2 regions of the Rhizobium sp. SL42 genome follow, and region 1 is predicted to be linked to the other one. Evidence: riboswitches for the same ligand, from Rfam matches in the RefSeq annotation. Region 1 holds a riboswitch; the other holds the start of a gene.
What was found. A riboswitch is a leader RNA that binds a small molecule or an ion and turns the genes downstream of it on or off. The one in region 1 is predicted to bind FMN.
Positions count from the first base shown of each region.

Region 2: linked by a shared signal. The riboswitch ahead of ribB (3,4-dihydroxy-2-butanone-4-phosphate synthase) and the one ahead of IM739_RS10210 (DMT family transporter) in region 1 are both predicted to bind FMN.

Region 1 is NZ_CP063397.1:2,162,178-2,170,733, forward strand. It holds gene clpX (ATP-dependent Clp protease ATP-binding subunit ClpX) at 1-520, shown strand, start outside; gene lon (endopeptidase La) at 961-3,378, shown strand; gene hupB (DNA-binding protein HupB) at 3,584-3,859, shown strand; FMN riboswitch at 3,998-4,157, shown strand; gene IM739_RS10210 (DMT family transporter) at 4,301-5,200, shown strand; gene IM739_RS10215 (esterase-like activity of phytase family protein) at 5,302-7,500, shown strand; gene IM739_RS10220 (aldo/keto reductase) at 7,589-8,556, opposite strand, start outside.
Region 2 is NZ_CP063398.1:356,360-364,915, forward strand. It holds gene IM739_RS20625 (transketolase family protein) at 1-47, shown strand, start outside; gene IM739_RS20630 (FGGY family carbohydrate kinase) at 44-1,516, shown strand; FMN riboswitch at 1,648-1,794, shown strand; gene ribB (3,4-dihydroxy-2-butanone-4-phosphate synthase) at 1,925-2,569, shown strand; gene IM739_RS20640 (RHE_PE00001 family protein) at 2,687-3,790, opposite strand; gene IM739_RS20645 (glycerate kinase type-2 family protein) at 3,940-5,199, opposite strand; gene IM739_RS20650 (GMC family oxidoreductase) at 5,333-6,988, opposite strand; gene IM739_RS20655 (3-ketoacyl-ACP reductase) at 7,003-7,782, opposite strand; gene IM739_RS20660 (FAD-dependent oxidoreductase) at 7,779-8,556, opposite strand, start outside.

The sequences.
Region 1 (8,556 bases):
CGCCGGTCTCGACAAGATCATCTCGGCCCGCGGCGAAAAGACCTCGATCGGCTTCGGCGCGACAGTGACCTCGCCGGAAGATCGCCGCGTCGGCGAAGTTCTGCGCGAACTGGAACCGGAAGATCTGGTCAAGTTCGGCCTCATCCCGGAATTCATCGGTCGTCTGCCGGTCCTGGCGACGCTTGAAGATCTGGATGCCGATGCCCTGATCCAGATCCTGTCCGAGCCGAAGAACGCTCTGGTCAAGCAGTATCAGCGCCTGTTCGAGATGGAAGATGTGGAGCTGACATTCCATGAGGACGCCCTGCGCGAGATTGCGCTGAAGGCGATCACCCGCAAGACCGGTGCGCGCGGCCTGCGTTCGATCATGGAGAAGATCCTGCTGGATACCATGTTCGAACTGCCGGAACTGGAAGGCGTTCGCGAAGTCGTCATCTCCGACGATGTGGTCAAGGGTTCGTCCCGTCCGCTGTATATCTACGCGGATCGTCAGGAAGAAAAGGCCAACGCTTCGGCGTGAGCTTTCGGCTCCGATAGACGGCGCCGACGAGATTGAGATTGCCCGCCGTTCTGGCGGGCTTTTTCGTTCATGGCCGCGCCATCCGCATGCCGATCCGCTCGGTCTCACTACCGATATCGCCGGCAATCGATGGGGCAGGGGGTGGCGCGGAAGGATGGCGGCTCTGTCGTCCGCAGCCTGCGCATTGAGCCTTGCCCTTTTCAGCGCAATCCACAGTGCATTCAGACAGGTACGCATGGTTCGGACCAGCCTAAGGGACTAGTGTAAAAGTTCGACGTACTCTGTCATGCTGTCGTCACAGATTCGCGACCGCCATGCTGGTCAGGCTTGAATTACGCACACCGCCACTCCACTTGTTGGGGGAGCAAGAAATATGCCCGTCGCCTTCGGGGACGGACATCTAGTCCCGGGTAAAACCGGGATCTCGGAAAGGAAGTGAAATGTCGAAAACGTCTGCTGCACACGAGAGCAATACCTATCCGGTACTGCCCCTGCGCGACATCGTGGTCTTCCCGCATATGATCGTTCCGTTGTTCGTCGGTCGCGAAAAATCCATCCGCGCTCTTGAAGAGGTGATGGGCTCCGACAAGCAGATCATGTTGGCCACACAGATCAATGCCAGTGATGACGATCCGGCCCCCTCGGCGATTTACGAGGTCGGCACGGTCGCCAACGTCCTGCAACTGCTGAAGCTGCCTGACGGTACCGTGAAGGTGCTGATCGAGGGGCGCGCCCGTGCCAAGATCGAGACCTATACCGGTCGCGAAGACTACTATGAGGCAACGGCCCACATTCTGGCTGAACCGGAAGAAGATGCCGTAGAGATCGAGGCGCTGTCGCGCTCGGTGGTTTCCGAGTTCGAGAACTACGTCAAGCTGAACAAGAAGATTTCGCCGGAAGTCGTCGGTGCCGCCAGCCAGATCGAGGACTACTCGAAGCTGGCCGACACTGTCGCCTCGCATCTGTCGATCAAGATCACCGAAAAGCAGGAAATGCTGGAGACGGTGAGCGTAAAGACGCGTCTTGAGAAGGCGCTCGGCTTCATGGAAGGCGAGATCTCGGTCCTCCAGGTCGAGAAGCGCATCCGCTCGCGCGTCAAGCGCCAGATGGAGAAGACCCAGCGCGAATATTACCTGAACGAACAGATGAAGGCGATCCAGAAGGAGCTCGGCGACGGCGAGGACGGCCGTGACGAGATGGCCGAACTGGAAGAGCGCATCGCCAAGACCAAGCTGTCCAAGGAAGCCAAGGAAAAGGCCGATGCGGAGCTGAAGAAGCTGCGCCACATGAGCCCGATGTCGGCGGAAGCGACCGTTGTCCGCAACTATCTCGACTGGTTGCTTGGGCTGCCTTGGAGCAAGAAGTCCAAGGTCAAGGTCGATCTCAATCTCGCGGAGAAGATCCTCGACGAAGACCATTTCGGTCTCGACAAGGTCAAGGAGCGCATCGTCGAGTATCTCGCAGTGCAGGCCCGCGCGACCAAGCTCAAGGGCCCGATCCTGTGCCTCGTCGGACCTCCGGGCGTCGGCAAGACGTCGCTCGCCAAGTCGATCGCCAAGGCGACCGGACGCGAATATGTGCGCATGGCGCTCGGCGGCGTTCGTGACGAAGCGGAAATCCGCGGTCACCGTCGAACCTATATCGGTTCGATGCCGGGCAAGATCGTGCAGTCGATGAAGAAGGCGAAGAAATCCAACCCGCTCTTCCTGCTCGACGAGATCGACAAGATGGGCATGGATTTCCGTGGCGACCCGTCCTCGGCTCTGCTCGAGGTGCTGGACCCGGAACAGAACGCGACCTTCATGGACCACTATCTGGAGGTCGAATACGACCTGTCCAGCGTGATGTTCGTCACGACCGCGAATACGCTGAATATTCCGGGCCCTCTGATGGACCGCATGGAGATCATCCGGATCGCCGGTTACACCGAGGATGAAAAGCTGGAAATTGCCAAGCGTCACCTTCTGCCGAAGGCGATCAAGGAACACGCCCTGCGTCCGGAAGAGTTTTCCGTCGCAGACAGCGCGATCATGGCGATCATCCAGCAATACACCCGCGAAGCCGGCGTACGTTCGTTCGAACGCGAACTGATGAAGCTCGCCCGCAAGGCGGTCACCGAGATCATCAAGGGCAAGGTGACGTCTGTTGCCGTGACCGGCGAAAACATCAACGACTATCTGGGCGTTCCGCGCTATCGCCATGGCGAAGCCGAAGGCGAAGATCAGGTCGGTGTTGTCACGGGTCTGGCCTGGACGGAAGTTGGCGGCGAGCTGCTGACGATCGAAGGCGTGATGATGCCGGGCAAGGGTCGCATGACCGTGACCGGCAATCTGAAGGAAGTCATGAAGGAATCGATCTCGGCGGCGGCATCCTATGTCCGCTCGCGCGCCGTCGATTTCGGCATCGAACCGCCGCGCTTCGACAAGTCGGATATCCACGTGCACGTGCCGGAAGGCGCCACCCCGAAGGATGGCCCGTCGGCCGGCGTCGCCATGGCGACCGCGATCGTCTCGATCATGACCGGCATCCCGGTCAACAAGGATGTGGCGATGACGGGTGAAATCACCCTGCGTGGTCGCGTGCTTCCGATCGGCGGCCTGAAGGAAAAGCTGCTTGCAGCACTTCGCGGCGGCATCAAGAAGGTTCTGATCCCGGAAGAGAACGCCAAGGATCTGGCGGACATTCCGGACAACGTGAAGAACAATCTTGAGATCGTTCCGGTGTCGCGCATGGGCGAGGTTATTCGCCATGCGCTACTGCGAGTTCCGGACCCGATCGAGTGGGATGGCACCGTTGAAACGCCTGCCATCGGCACAGTCGAAGGTGTCGATGAAACCGGCGCGGCGATCGCCCACTGAGGCATTTCTGCCATGCTTGCGCCATAAAGGCGAAAAACATCAAAAAAGGCTGGCAGTTTTGCCAGCCTTTTTTGTGAAAAGTCTTCGGAAAGGCTTGTTTTCCGGGGTGTTCGGGTGCTTTTGGGTTGCGCAGGGCAGAAGCATTCGTATTCTCCGCCCGACTTATCAATTGAGTCGTTTCATACCAATCAGAAAGGGTGGAAACATGAACAAGAACGAACTCGTATCCGCGGTAGCCGAGAAGGCTGGCTTGACTAAGGCCGATGCGGCCTCTGCCGTCGATGCCGTTTTTGAAACGGTCCAGGCTGAACTGAAGAGCGGTGGTGACATCCGTCTCGCCGGTTTCGGTGCGTTCACCGTAGCGCGTCGCGAAGCCTCCAAGGGCCGCAACCCGTCCACCGGCGCAGAAGTCGATATTCCGGCTCGCAACGTTCCGAAGTTCACGGCCGGCAAGGGCCTGAAGGACGCCGTCAACTCCTAAGGGAGAACGGCAGGCCACGCCGCATTTCGCGGCGGTGGCCAAAGAGACTTAAGCCCGGCCCTCGTGCCGGGCTTTCTTTTTGGACGCCTTGCGTTAACGCAACGGGTATCCTAACTCTGCTTTCGCCGGCTTGCCGGCATTCGTTCTCAGGGCGGGGTGCAATTCCCCACCGGCGGTAAGGAGATCCCTCCAAGCCCGCGAGCGCCTGTTTCTCAGACGGCAACGTCGCCGGGGCAGGGTCAGCAGATCCGGTGCGATCCCGGAGCCGACGGTATAGTCCGGATGAAAGAGAATGAGGTCCTTGATTGCTGCTTTGTCCGGCGTGTCGGATGAACGCGATTTGTCGTCTTGACGCCCCGGTCGCGACCTCGGTCCCCGGAGAGTCTGTCGCCGCCTCATCTGTCCTGATTTGTGTTGCTCCTTTTGAGAAGGAAAATGGACATGAATCAGAGCTCCTTGTCGCTCTTCCGCTCACGCGCCTTTATCGGTGCAGCTTTCATGGTACTGGCGGGCATCGCCTTTGCCCTGCTCAATGTTGTCACGCAATGGCTCGCCATGACGCTGGGCTTCCCGGCCGCATCCACAGCCTTCTGGCAATATGGCTTTGCCCTTGTCCTTTCGCTGCCGCTGCTGTTCCGTCTCGGGCTCAAGGCGATGCGCACCGATTATCCGCTACGCCACGCGTTCCGGGTCCTGCTTGCAGCCTTCGGTGTTCAGGCCTGGGTCATGGGCCTTGCCACGGTACCGATCTGGCAGGCGATCGCGTTGGTGATGACGTCGCCTTTCTTCATCATTATCGGTGCCCGTCTGTTCCTGGGTGAAACCGTCGGTACGGATCGCTGGCTTGCCACTTTCACTGGCTTCCTTGGTGCGATGATCATTCTCCAGCCCTGGTCGGACAGCTTTTCGCTTTCAGCGCTGCTGCCTGTTCTCTCAGCCCTTCTTTGGGGCGGATCGTCATTGCTGATGAAGAACCTGACGAAGTTTGAAGCGCCGGAGACCATCACGGTCTGGCTCCTGGTCCTGTTGACGCCAATCAATGCAGGCCTTGCAATGGCCTCCGGTTTCGTCATGCCGGAAGGGGTGGCGCTCTGGCTGCTATTGGCGGCGGGTCTATTGACCGCGATCGGCCAGTATCTGCTCACGCTTGCCTACAATGCGGCCGATGCCGCCTATGTGCAGCCGTTCGATGACCTGAAGCTGCCTTTGAATGTCTTCGCCGGCTGGCTGGTCTTCGGTTATGCGCCCAGCGGTTATCTGTGGATCGGAGCACTGCTGATTCTCTCGGCTTCGCTCTTCCTGATGCTGCGCGAAGCCGGCCGCGAGGCTCGGTCGAACTAAACTCAGCGTTGGTGTCCGCCGCGATGGCAATTGTCATCTCCCTGTCATTCGCATGACGCAAAAGCCTCCTGTTCCCTTTTCCGGAAACAGGAGGTTTCCCCATGACGTTTGGTCTTTCCCGTGTCGCCCTGACGGCGGCTCTTCTCGCATCCGTGGCGCTGCCCGCAGCGGCTGAACAGGTCTTCAACCGTATTTCCGCCTTCCCGGTCGCCACCAACCTGCCGGCCGACAAGGACAAGCTCTCGACCACCTCGGCCGAGATCGTCACCGCCTCGGAAGATGGCATGACGCTGATCTATTCCGACAGCCCGCTCGGTGGCATCGGTTTTATCGATATCTCCGACGCCAAGGCTCCGAAGGCCGGTGGCGCCCTGTTGATGGATGGCGAACCGACATCGGTTGCGGCTCTTGGCAACAAGGTGCTCGTGGCCGTCAACACTTCCGAGAGCAAAGTCAATCCGTCTGGTCGCCTGGCCGTCGTCGATATCGCGTCCAAGGCGATCGATGCGACCTGCGATCTCGGCGGCCAGCCGGATTCGGTTGCGATCTCGCCGGACAAGACCTTTGCCGTCATCGCTATCGAAAACGAGCGTGACGAGGAGCTGAACGAAGGCAAGCTGCCGCAGATGCCTGCTGGTGATCTCGTCATCGTCGGACTGAAGGACGGCACTGTGGATTGCGCTTCGTTGAAGCATGTTGCCATGACCGGCCTCGCCGGTGTGGCCGGCGACGATCCGGAGCCGGAATTCGTCTCGATCAACGGTCTCGGCGAAATCGCCGTCACGCTGCAGGAAAACAACGAGATCGTCATCGTCGACGGCAAGAACGGTGAAGTGAAGACCCATTTCACCGCCGGCACTGTCGACCTCGAGGGCATCGACACCAAGTCGGATGGCGCCCTGAAGTTTACGGCTAAGAAGGAAGGCGTCATTCGCGAACCCGACGCCCTGAAATGGCTCGACGACAACCGTTTCGTCGTCGCCAACGAAGGCGACTATGAAGGCGGCTCGCGCAGTTTCACCATCTTCGACAAGACCGGCAAGGTTGCCTACGAATCAGGTCCGTCGCTGGAACTCGCCATCGCCCAGATCGGCCACTTCCCCGACAAGCGGGCAAAGTCCAAGGGTGTTGAACTCGAAGGCCTGGAAGCTGCGACCTTCGGCGATCAGAAGTATTTCTTCGTGCTCTCCGAGCGCGCGTCCATCGTCGGCGTCTACAAGGACACCGGCGCCGAACCGGAGCTGGTGCAGCTGCTGCCGTCTGGCGTCTCGCCGGAAGGGGCTGTCGCCATCCCGGGTCGCAACCTGCTTGCCACCGCCAACGAAGTGGACCTCGGTGAAGACGGCGGTCCGCGCTCGCATGTAATGCTTTATGAACTGGCGGAAGGCACGCCGGCCTATCCGATGATCCGTTCCGACATCGTCGACGGCGCGCCGATTGGCTGGGGTGCTCTTTCCGGCCTGGTTGGCGATGCCGAAAAGGCGGGCCAGCTTTACGCCGTTAACGACAGCTTCTTCAGCATGCAGCCGACCATCTTCACCATCGATGCGACGCAGAAGCCTGCTGTCATCACCGCAGCGCTCCCAGTCACCCGTGGCGGCGCTGCAGCGCAGAAGCTTGACATCGAAGGCATCACGCTGGACGGCAAGGGCGGTTTCTGGCTCGCCTCCGAAGGCGATCCGGCCAAGCTGGTCGGCCATGGCATCTACAATGTCGACGCCAAGGGCGAGATCAAGTCGGAAATCGGCTTCCCGGTCGAGCTCCTCGCCGGTCAGACACGCTTCGGCCTCGAAGGCATCACCTCCGTTGGCGAAGGCGACGACCAGACGCTCTGGATGGCCGTGCAGCGCGAATGGAAGGACGGCGAGAAGGGCACCGTCAAGCTGGTATCCTACAACATAAAGTCCAAGGAATGGGGCGCAGTCAGCTATCCGCTCGACAAGACCGAAGCCGGCTGGGTCGGCCTGTCTGAGATCACCGCGCATGACGGCAATCTCTACATCGTTGAACGTGACAACCAGGTCGGTGACAATGCCAAGCTGAAGAAGCTTTATATGGTCGCGATTGCCGACCTGAAGCCTGCCAAGCTCGGCGAAAAGCTCCCGGTCGTTGCCAAGCAGGAAGCGCATGACTTTCTGCCGGATCTGAAGGCCGCCACCAACGGCTATGTCGTCGACAAGCTGGAAGGTTTCACCTTCGATGCTGCCGGCAATGCCTTTGCCGTAACGGACAATGACGGCGTGGACGACAGCTCCGGCGAAACCCTGTTCTGGCAGGTCAACCTCAAGGGCACCAACTGATCCCGCGTCGGATCTTGGTTTTCTGAAACAGACGAGGCCGGGTGATCGCTCACCCGGCCTCTCTTTGTTTCATCTCGACAAGAGATGACTACCAGCGCTGGTGCACATGCGGCGCGATCAGCCGGTCATAGGTGTCCTTCGCTGCGGCCATGACGTCTGTGGACAGGGCACCAAGATCCGATGCAGCCGCATTGGCCTTGGCCTGCTCGCCATTGCGGGCGCCGGGGATGACGACCGTGACCGCCTCATGCATCAGTATCCAGCGGAGTGCGAAGGCCGCCATGCTTCCGCCGGCCGGCACCAGCTTGCGGATCTCTTCAACGGCGGCAAGCCCCGTTTCGAACGGCACGCCGGCAAAGGTCTCGCCGACATCGAATGCCTCGCCGTTCCGGTTGAAGTTGCGATGGTCTTCAGCCGCGAACTGGGTCTGCGCCGTGATCTTGCCTGACAGCAGGCCGCTTGCCAGCGGCACGCGCGCGATCACCGCGACATTGCGGCGCTTCGCTTCCTGGAAGAACAGGCCGGCCGGGCGCTGGCGGAACATGTTGAAAATGATCTGCACGCTGGCGACGCCCGGATATTCGATCGCCTTCAACGCTTCCTCGACCTTTTCGACGCTGACGCCGTAATGCTTGATCTTGCCGGCCTTGCGGATCTCTTCCAGTCCTTCGAACATTTCCGGACGGTAGTAGACCTCGGTCGGCGGGCAGTGCAACTGCACGAGGTCGAGGCTGTCCACCTCTAGGTTCTTCAGCGAGCGATCGATGAAAGCCTCGATATTGGCCTTGGTATAGCCCTTGGCGACATGCGGATTGAGCCGGCGGCCGGCCTTGGACGCGACCATCGGCCGCTGGCCTCCGCGTGCCTTCAGGACATCGGCGATGATCCGCTCGGACCGGCCGTCACCATAGACGTCGGCCGTGTCGACAAAGGTCATGCCGGCATCAAGTGCGGCATTGAGCGCCTCACGGCCATCCGCCTCGGAGACTTCGCCCCAGGAACCACCGATCTGCCAGGCGCCGAAGCCGATATCGCTGACCTTGAACTCCGTCCGGC
Region 2 (8,556 bases), on a different replicon from region 1:
GCATCATCAAAGCGGCCAACACGGCAATCGGTCGCAAACGCCCATGAGCACAGGTCATGTCATCGCTATCGACCAGGGCACGACCAATACCAAAGCCATGCTTGTCGATGCTTCAGGCACCGTGCTCGCCAAAGCATACGCGCCGTTGAAATCCCACTACCCGCGCCCCAGCTGGGCCGAGCAGTCGGCCGACGACATCTGGGTTAGCGTCCAGACGGTGATTGCCGAAATCCGCAGTGCCGTATCGATTGATATTGATGGCATCGGGATCGCGAACCAGCGTGAAACGCTGGTCGTCTGGGATTCGACAACAGGGCAGCCGATTGCGCCGGCAATACTTTGGCAATGCCGACGTACGGCAGCCGCCTGCGCGCAACTGATGAGGGATGGCGCAAACCCGGCCGTTACCAAGTCGACCGGCCTTTCCATCAACGCACTTTTTCCTGCGTCCAAACTTGCTTGGGTCATGGAGAATATCGCGGGAGCAAAATCCCTGGCCGCCGGCGGACAATTGCGAGCCGGGACCGTGGATTCGTGGCTGCTCTATAGACTGACCGGCGGTCAGACCTTCGCCACCGATCACTCCAATGCGTCGCGGACCCAGTTGTTCAACACCGCCAGCCTCACCTGGGATGACGCTCTCTGCGACCTGTTTGGCGTTCCAGTCTCGGCTTTGCCTGCGCCAAGACCGTCGGATAGCCTGTTTGGCTACACGGCAGACGGCACAACCTCACTTGGCGCGGGCATTCCGATCGTTGCCATGATGGGCGACAGCCATGCCGCGCTCTATGGCCATGATGTGCGGAAACCGGGCTTGGTCAAGGCGACCTATGGCACAGGTTCCTCACTGATGACGTTGACATCCAAACGCATCATGTCTGGCCACGGCCTATCAAGCACGATCGCCTGGAGCGACCGCAACGGAACGGCCTATGCACTGGAAGGCAACATCACTGTGTCGGCCCAGGCAGCCGCATTTGTCGCAAAAATGCTTGGGCTCGCCGACGCGCAGGCCCTGTCCGCACTCGCGCAAACAGTTGAAGATTCAGCCGGGGTCACCTTCATTCCCGCATTGGCTGGCCTTGGCGCTCCGCACTGGAACGATAGTGCCACCGGCACGATTTCCGGCATGACACTGGCTACGCAACCCGCACATCTGGCCCACGCCACGTTCGAGGCAATTACACTTCAGATTGCCGACGTGTTCTTCGCCATGGAAAAGGATATGGGGTCGCCCCTGACGGGATTGCTGGCCGACGGTGGCGCATCCGCGAACAGCTTCCTGATGCAACTGCAATCTGACATCCTCGACCGGCCAGTGTCGCGCGGCCACCAGGCGGAGGTCGGCGCCATCGGCGTGGCCAGGATGGCGCTGCAGTCACTTGGCAACGCGGCGAATGCGGCCGGACCCGCCGAGACACAGCGTTTCATGCCAGGACGGCTGGAAAGCTGCACACGCGACGACATCAAGCGGCGGTGGACAGAGGCGATCGCTCGCGCAACTGCGCAGGCCTAGAACGCCGTCTGCGATCGAAAGTGCAAGAAAAACGGGTGAACATGCAACAGTGTGTTCGTTGCTGCGGCGCAAATTAGCACATCTACGGCGCCCCGTGCTCTTGCAATTCGAAAGCGCTTGCCCCACTCTTTTACTGTTCTCAGGGCGGGGTGTAATTCCCCACCGGCGGTATCGGGAGAAATCCCGGAGCCCGCAAGCGCTTCCGACAACCTCGGAAGGTCAGCAGATCCGGTGCGATGCCGGGGCCGACGGTATAGTCCGGATGGAAGAGAGCAAGGCAACGGCCGCCCGTCCGCGAGGACGGTTGAGCTGTGTTTGTTCGCCCAAGGGAAGTTTCGTCGGCATGTGAAGACATGTCCGGCACAACAGACAGCCGGATCTCCGGCTCAACCCTTGAAAGACCGATGAATGACTATCTCTAAAATTGAAGATGCAATTGCAGCCATTACCCGCGGGGAAATGGTGATTGTCGTGGACGACCAGGATCGCGAGAATGAAGGTGACATCGTTTTTGCGTCCGAAGACGCAACAGCTGAAAAAATCGCCTTCATGATGAACAAGGCACGCGGCCTGATTTGTGTTTCCATGCAGGGCGAGCGGTTGGACGCGCTGGAAATCCCATTGATGGTGCCCCACAACACAGAATCGCTGAAGACCGCCTTTACCGTCTCGGTCGACCATTTGCCGACGACATCGACCGGGATTTCGGCAGCCGACCGGGCTGCGACGATCAAGGCGCTGATCGATCCCGCTGCAAAGCCCGAGGAATTTGCACGCCCCGGCCACATTTTCCCGCTCCGCGCCAATCCGAAAGGTGTGCTTGGACGACCTGGCCACACCGAAGCGGCGATCGATCTCTGCCGTCTGGCAGGCAAGGCAGAATCGGGCGTAATTTGCGAAATCGCCAAGGATGATGGCACCATGGCAAGGCTACCGGATCTCGAAATATTTGCCGAGCAGCACAACCTGCATCTCGTCACAATCGAGGATCTGATCGCTTACCTGAAGGCGTCCGGCTCTAGCGCCTCAAGCCTGCTTGAGGTGGCAGCATAACATCCGACTGCTGCATTCCCCCAGGCATGGGAAACATCGGGTCGAACCGAGTTTCATCAGGTCTGGGCGGGATGGCAGCAGCAGTTCACCCATGTGACCCGCTACGGACAGGCGGCACTACAGCACGCCCCAGGCACGAAACCGTCCTCGGCCCGTCAGCTCACGCAGGCTGAGGGCGGCGGCGATCTTCAGCGCACCCTGCGGCGTGACGTCCAGTTCTTCGGCAATCATGCCGGCCGACACCATGGGTCGGGCGAGCACGAGATCGATCAGTTGCGGCAGCTTCGAAGAGGTTCTCCGGCCGGCGAGCCGATGTTGCATCTGTTGGCGGGCGAGGAGCAGCCGGTCATGTTCCTTCAGCCCAGATTCAGCAGCCACCTTGAAGGCATCGACAAATGCCAGCAACCGGGTATCGCGATCACGGCTCGAACGCCGTTCCCGTTGCACCTGCTTCAAGCCAAGATTGACTGCGACCAGATGCGACATGCAGGTACCGGTCTCGCGCAACAGCGCGCCCGCCAACATCCGGCCGAGCCAGGGCGCATGCTGCAAAACCTGCAACTGGCCCCACGCATCGAGCAACAGAGCGGCACGCAATACTGGTGGCAAATCCTCTGTTTCCGTCAAGACGCACCGCCATTCGTCCAAGCGGCCGTCCTCATCCCAATCCGGCTCGTAGACGAACGCATTGCGATCGCGTCCGGTCACGCGCATCGGCTCTTTCACACCGGACAACAATGCGTCACTTCGGGCAAGAACAGCATCCATTTCAGCAAGTTGCTTCGTCAGCGCATCGTCTTCGTCTTCATCGTCATGATCCTCGTCCAATCCATCATGCGACCCGGCGGTGGTTGCCATGCCAGCCACCGCAGGGGTGTCAGCCATGCGCCCCCGAAGCACGCCATCATTGCCGAGTGCCCATGCGGGTTCATTGGCGAGAATCCGGCGGCGGGTTCGCAACACATCATGGGCAATGGTCAATTCATGTGTCGGCGCACGTACACCCATGCCGGCATCGTGCAAAACCAGATCTTCGAGATGGACCAGTTCGCCATCGACCCATAGCGATGCCACGGCATCGCCGAAATGCGATCGTGCAATCCAACCATCGCGCAAGGCGGAACGGGCGATGCGCTCGTCAAGACGGGTCAATGCCGCAGTTGCGGAACAGACAGGTGCAAACAGGGTCGCAATCGGCAGCTTGGCAAGATCGTATCGCATGGAGCCGATCGTAGGTGACTCGCGCAACGAAAGCGAGATGGCGGTTTCGTTTCATTCCTGCCGTCTTAGACCATGATAGCCTGGCGGCCTTGCCGACAAACAGACGCAAGGTTCGTGATCAGCCGATCCGACATGAATAATCGCGACACTCACTGGATGAGGAACGCTCTGAAGTCATTGACATTGGTGCCTGTCGGACCAGGTATGAACAGATCGCCGATCAGGTCGAAGGCAGACCATGCGTCATGATCTGCAAGATAACTGCGGGCATCGGCACCTGCAGCCCTGATCCTGTCTGCGGTCGTACCGTCGCAAAAGGCACCAGCGTTGTTTTCCGAACCATCGATTCCGTCCGTATCTGCGGCCAGACCGGTCACCTTTGCCAGCCCCTGCAGATCCATGGCCGCGGACAGGAGGCACTCGGAATTGCGTCCACCCTTGCCATGCTTTCCATGGCCAATGGTCACCGTGGTCTCGCCACCTGACAGGAGGACGAGCGGCTTGGAAAATGAAGCGTTCTGCGCAAACTCGCGCACCAGCGCGGCATGCATCCGTCCGATATCCTTTGCTTCTCCTTCGATGCAATCCGACAGGATCAAGGGCTGCGCACCCAGGGAACGGGCCTTTTCCGCAGCTGCGATCAAGGAAACGCGCGCGGATGCGATCACATGCACCTCATTGCCGCGAAATACCTCGTCCGAAGGGTCGGGAGCCGTCTCCCGTCCGATGGCATCGATGACAGCCTGGGGCAGATCGATGCGATAGTCGCGGATCAGCCGCAGAGCCTCTGCGGCATTGGAGGCATCGGGCACGGTTGGGCCGGATGCGACCAATGCCGGATGATCACCCGGCACATCCGAGACGATCAGACTGACGACTTTTGCCGGATAAGCGCGCACGGCCAGTCGGCCTCCCTTGATCCGGGAAAAATGCTTGCGAAGCACGTTCATTGCCGAAATCGGCGCCCCGGACGCAAGCAGCGCTTCATTCAGCCTGATTTCATCGGCGAGTTGAAATCCCTGCGGTGGCGCGGGCAGAAGTGCCGAGCCTCCACCAGAGATCAACGCAATGACAAGATCGTTCCTGGTCAGTCCCTCGACGTGATCCATGAGCGCTTGCGCAGCTTGTAGTCCTGCAGCGTCGGGCACCGGATGCGCCGCCTGCAGGATCCTCGTCTGTCGACAGGGTTCCAGAGGACCGTGACGATCAACCACGAGGCCCTCGAACGGACCGTCCCAGGCGCGCTCGAACGCCGCTGCCATCTTTCCGGCAGCCTTGCCTGCACCGATCACGATCGTGCGTCCCTTCGGCTTTTGCGGCAGATGCCGCACGATGGCGTCATAAGGATCAGCAGCCAAGACCGCCGCCTGGAAAAGGGAGGTGAGAAAGGACCGCCCGTCGATCGACATCTCAATCTCCTTCTATCGTTTCATCATCTGCAAACCAACCGCCAGTCCTGCCGGTTGCCGCCGCGTTTGCCCCTGCATCGGCTCAACGACACTGATCAAGGTGCAATGGCTGACCATTGTCAACGCAGTTCGATCAGCGCGCATCGGCGCGTGCCCGCGGGCGCGTGTCGTTGCGTTCATGGGAAAAGATCGTACGTGGCAAGGCAGGCAGATCGCGGATCATGTCTGACGCCTTCTCTCCGACCATGATGGTGGGAGCATTGGTATTGCACGAAGGCACGCGCGGCATGACCGAACTGTCGCAGACGCGTAGTCCATCAAGTCCGTGCACCCTCAAATCGAGCCCGACAACCGCGTCCGCCCCCCTGCCCATCTTGCAGGTTCCGACCGGATGATGGTCCGTCTTGGCATTCGCACAGCCGTAGTCGAACAGCTCTGCCTCCGTCTGGACCTTGGGACCCGGCAGGCGCTCTGCCTCGATGAATGGTTTCAGGGCAGACTGCTGGAAGATTTCACGGGCAATGCGCAAACCCTCGAGCGACATGGCCCGGTCATGCGGATCGGACCAGTAGTTCGGATCTATCAGGGGCGCTGCCGAGGGATCTGCGGACGAAAGCCTGACGGTGCCGCGCGAGCGCGGATGAAGATAGGCCGAATTCAGCGTGACGCCGGCATTCCTGAGCTTCTCAACGCCCGCCTCGATGCCTGAACCCAGCCCGAGATGAAACTGGATATCGGGTGAACGCGCCTGTGGATCGGCATACCAGAAGCCTCCGGTCTCAAAGAGCGACGACGCGACCGGGCCGGACCTGAACAGCAGGTATTCGAGACCTGCCCAGAGGGTACGGTGCAGCTTCGCGACGCCGTCATAAGTATGGTCGCCGGTGCATTCGGCAATGACGAAAAGGTCGAGGTGATCCTGCAGGTTGCCGCCAACGCCGGCGAGATCATGTTTGACGTCGACGCCGACCGAGCGAAGATGATCGGCAGGACCGATACCCGATTGCAGCAGGAGTTTCGGCGAACCGATCGCCCCGGAGGTAACCAGGACTTCACGCTCGGCACGCACAAACTCCAACCCGCTGGACGTGGAGATCTCCACACCGACCGCACGCGTGGCCTCAAGTACGATCCGTGCAACTCTTGCGCCGGTGCGGATCGTCAGGTTCTTGCGATCCCGGATCGGTGAAAGATAGGCCAATGAGGCGGACGATCGACGACGATTGCGTTGGGTCAACTGATAGAACCCGACGCCAGCCTGCTGGTTACCATTGAAGTCATGATTATATGGAATACCAAGTTCCTGGCCGGCCCGGATATAGGCATCGCAAATCGGAAGGGCCGAGACCGGCATGGATACGCCAAGCGGACCACCATAGGCGTGGTAGTCATCCGCAAACCGCTGATTGTCTTCGGCGCGCTTGTAGTATGGCAAAATCGACCGGTAGTCCCAGCCTTCGCAGCCATCTTCACTTGCCCACAGATCATAGTCTGCAGCATTGCCCCGCGTATAAAGCTGGGCATTGATCGAGGACCCGCCGCCGATCACCTTTGCCTGCGTATATCTGAGCACCCGGCCTTTCATATGTTTCTGCGGAACGGTCTGCCAGCCCCAGCTGGCCACACCCTTGGTCATCTTGGCAAAGCCTGCCGGCATGTGGAACAGCGGGTTCCAATCACCTCCCCCGGCCTCCAGCAGCAGCACATTGACGTCCGGATCTTCGCTCAGCCGATTGGCGAGCACGCAACCCGCCGGCCCGGCGCCTGTAATGATATAGTCAAAACGCATCTAGTTCCGTCCTTTTACAAACGCGGGATGGAAAGCCCGCCATCGGCGTCGATCACGCTGCCGGTTGCGAATGCGAAACTGCCAGATGCCAGCGCCGCGCAGATGTCGCCGATATCCTCGGCCTGCCCCCAGCGCCGCATCGGAACCAGGCCATTGGCAATCAGGTTGTCATATTTCGAGGTGACGGCCGCGGTCATGTCGGTACGGATGATACCGGGGCGCACCTCAAACACAGCGATCCCGGTTTCCGCAAGGCGCAGCGCGAGGCCCTGCGAGAAGGCGGCAAGGCCGGCCTTGGTGATGCAATAGTCGAGCCGTTCGGGAGAGCTCGATTGCGCCGACACCGAGGTGATATTGATGATCGATCGTGCATGCGAGGGCTCGCTGGGGATCAGCATCGCCTTCACCACCGCCTGAGTGAAAAACACGGTACCCTTGAGATTGGTGTCGATGATCGTGTCAAAGTTTTCAGGCTCAAGCTCCAGGAAGTCGCCACGCACCACCGACGCGATGCCGGCATTGTTGACCAGGCAGTCGATCCTGCCGAAGCGTTCCAATATCGCCTTGACCGTGCCTTCATGTCTCTGGACGTCAGACAGGTCGGCATGAAGGTAGAGCGCATCGCCACCTTGTGAGCGGAGAAATGACAGCGTCTCCTGCACGGACACCGCATCACCGATGCCGGTGATCACTATGTCATGGCCTGTCCTCGCCAGCGCCGTGGCGATGCCAAGTCCGATGCCGCGCCGTCCGCCGGTGACAATCGCAACGGGTCTGATCGTTTGATCTGTCATGATGCCAAATCCCTGGACGCAATGTGATCAGCGACGCGCAACGCCTGCGCGGCCACGGTCAGTGCCGGATTGACAGCCGCCGATGTCGGCAGGCAACTCGCATCCACCACGAACAGGTTGGCGTGGTCGAAGGCACGGCAATAGGGATCCAGCGGTGCGGTTGCCGGATCGTTGCCGATACGCACCGTGCCGCATTGATGTGACGGCGTGCGCTTGTCGAATGGACGCGACAGCACCACGGGAAAGCCTGCCGCTTTCAGCACCTGCTTCAGCTTACTGACGAGATCGAGATGCGCATCCCAATTGGTTCGGTGCCATTTCAAAATGATACGGTCGCCATCCACCATGACGCGGCTTTCCGGATGAGGAATGTCCTCGCTCATCGCGTAGAAATCGACCGCATGTGCCGAGATGCGGTTGAGCAGCCATTCGGGCACCAGCGGCAGATTTGCCTTGAGGATGGCGCCTGAAATACGGCCCAGCAACTGGATATTGCCCAGTGGCGGACCACCATTTCCGTCGGAAAGATAGAAATCGTTGAACCCGAACGTCTTCTGATAGATGGAATCGTTGCGGAAAGACGGCGAAATCGCCAGCACGGCACTGGAATTGTGGTTCATGAAATTGCGGCCGACCTGATCGGAACTATTGGCCAGGCCTTGCGGAAAACGCGCATCTGCCGAACGCAAAAGTAGCACCGCGGACTGCACGGCGCCTGCCGCCAGGATCACGAGTTTCGGCGAGACCGACTTTGCCTCGCCTTGCTGCAGGTAG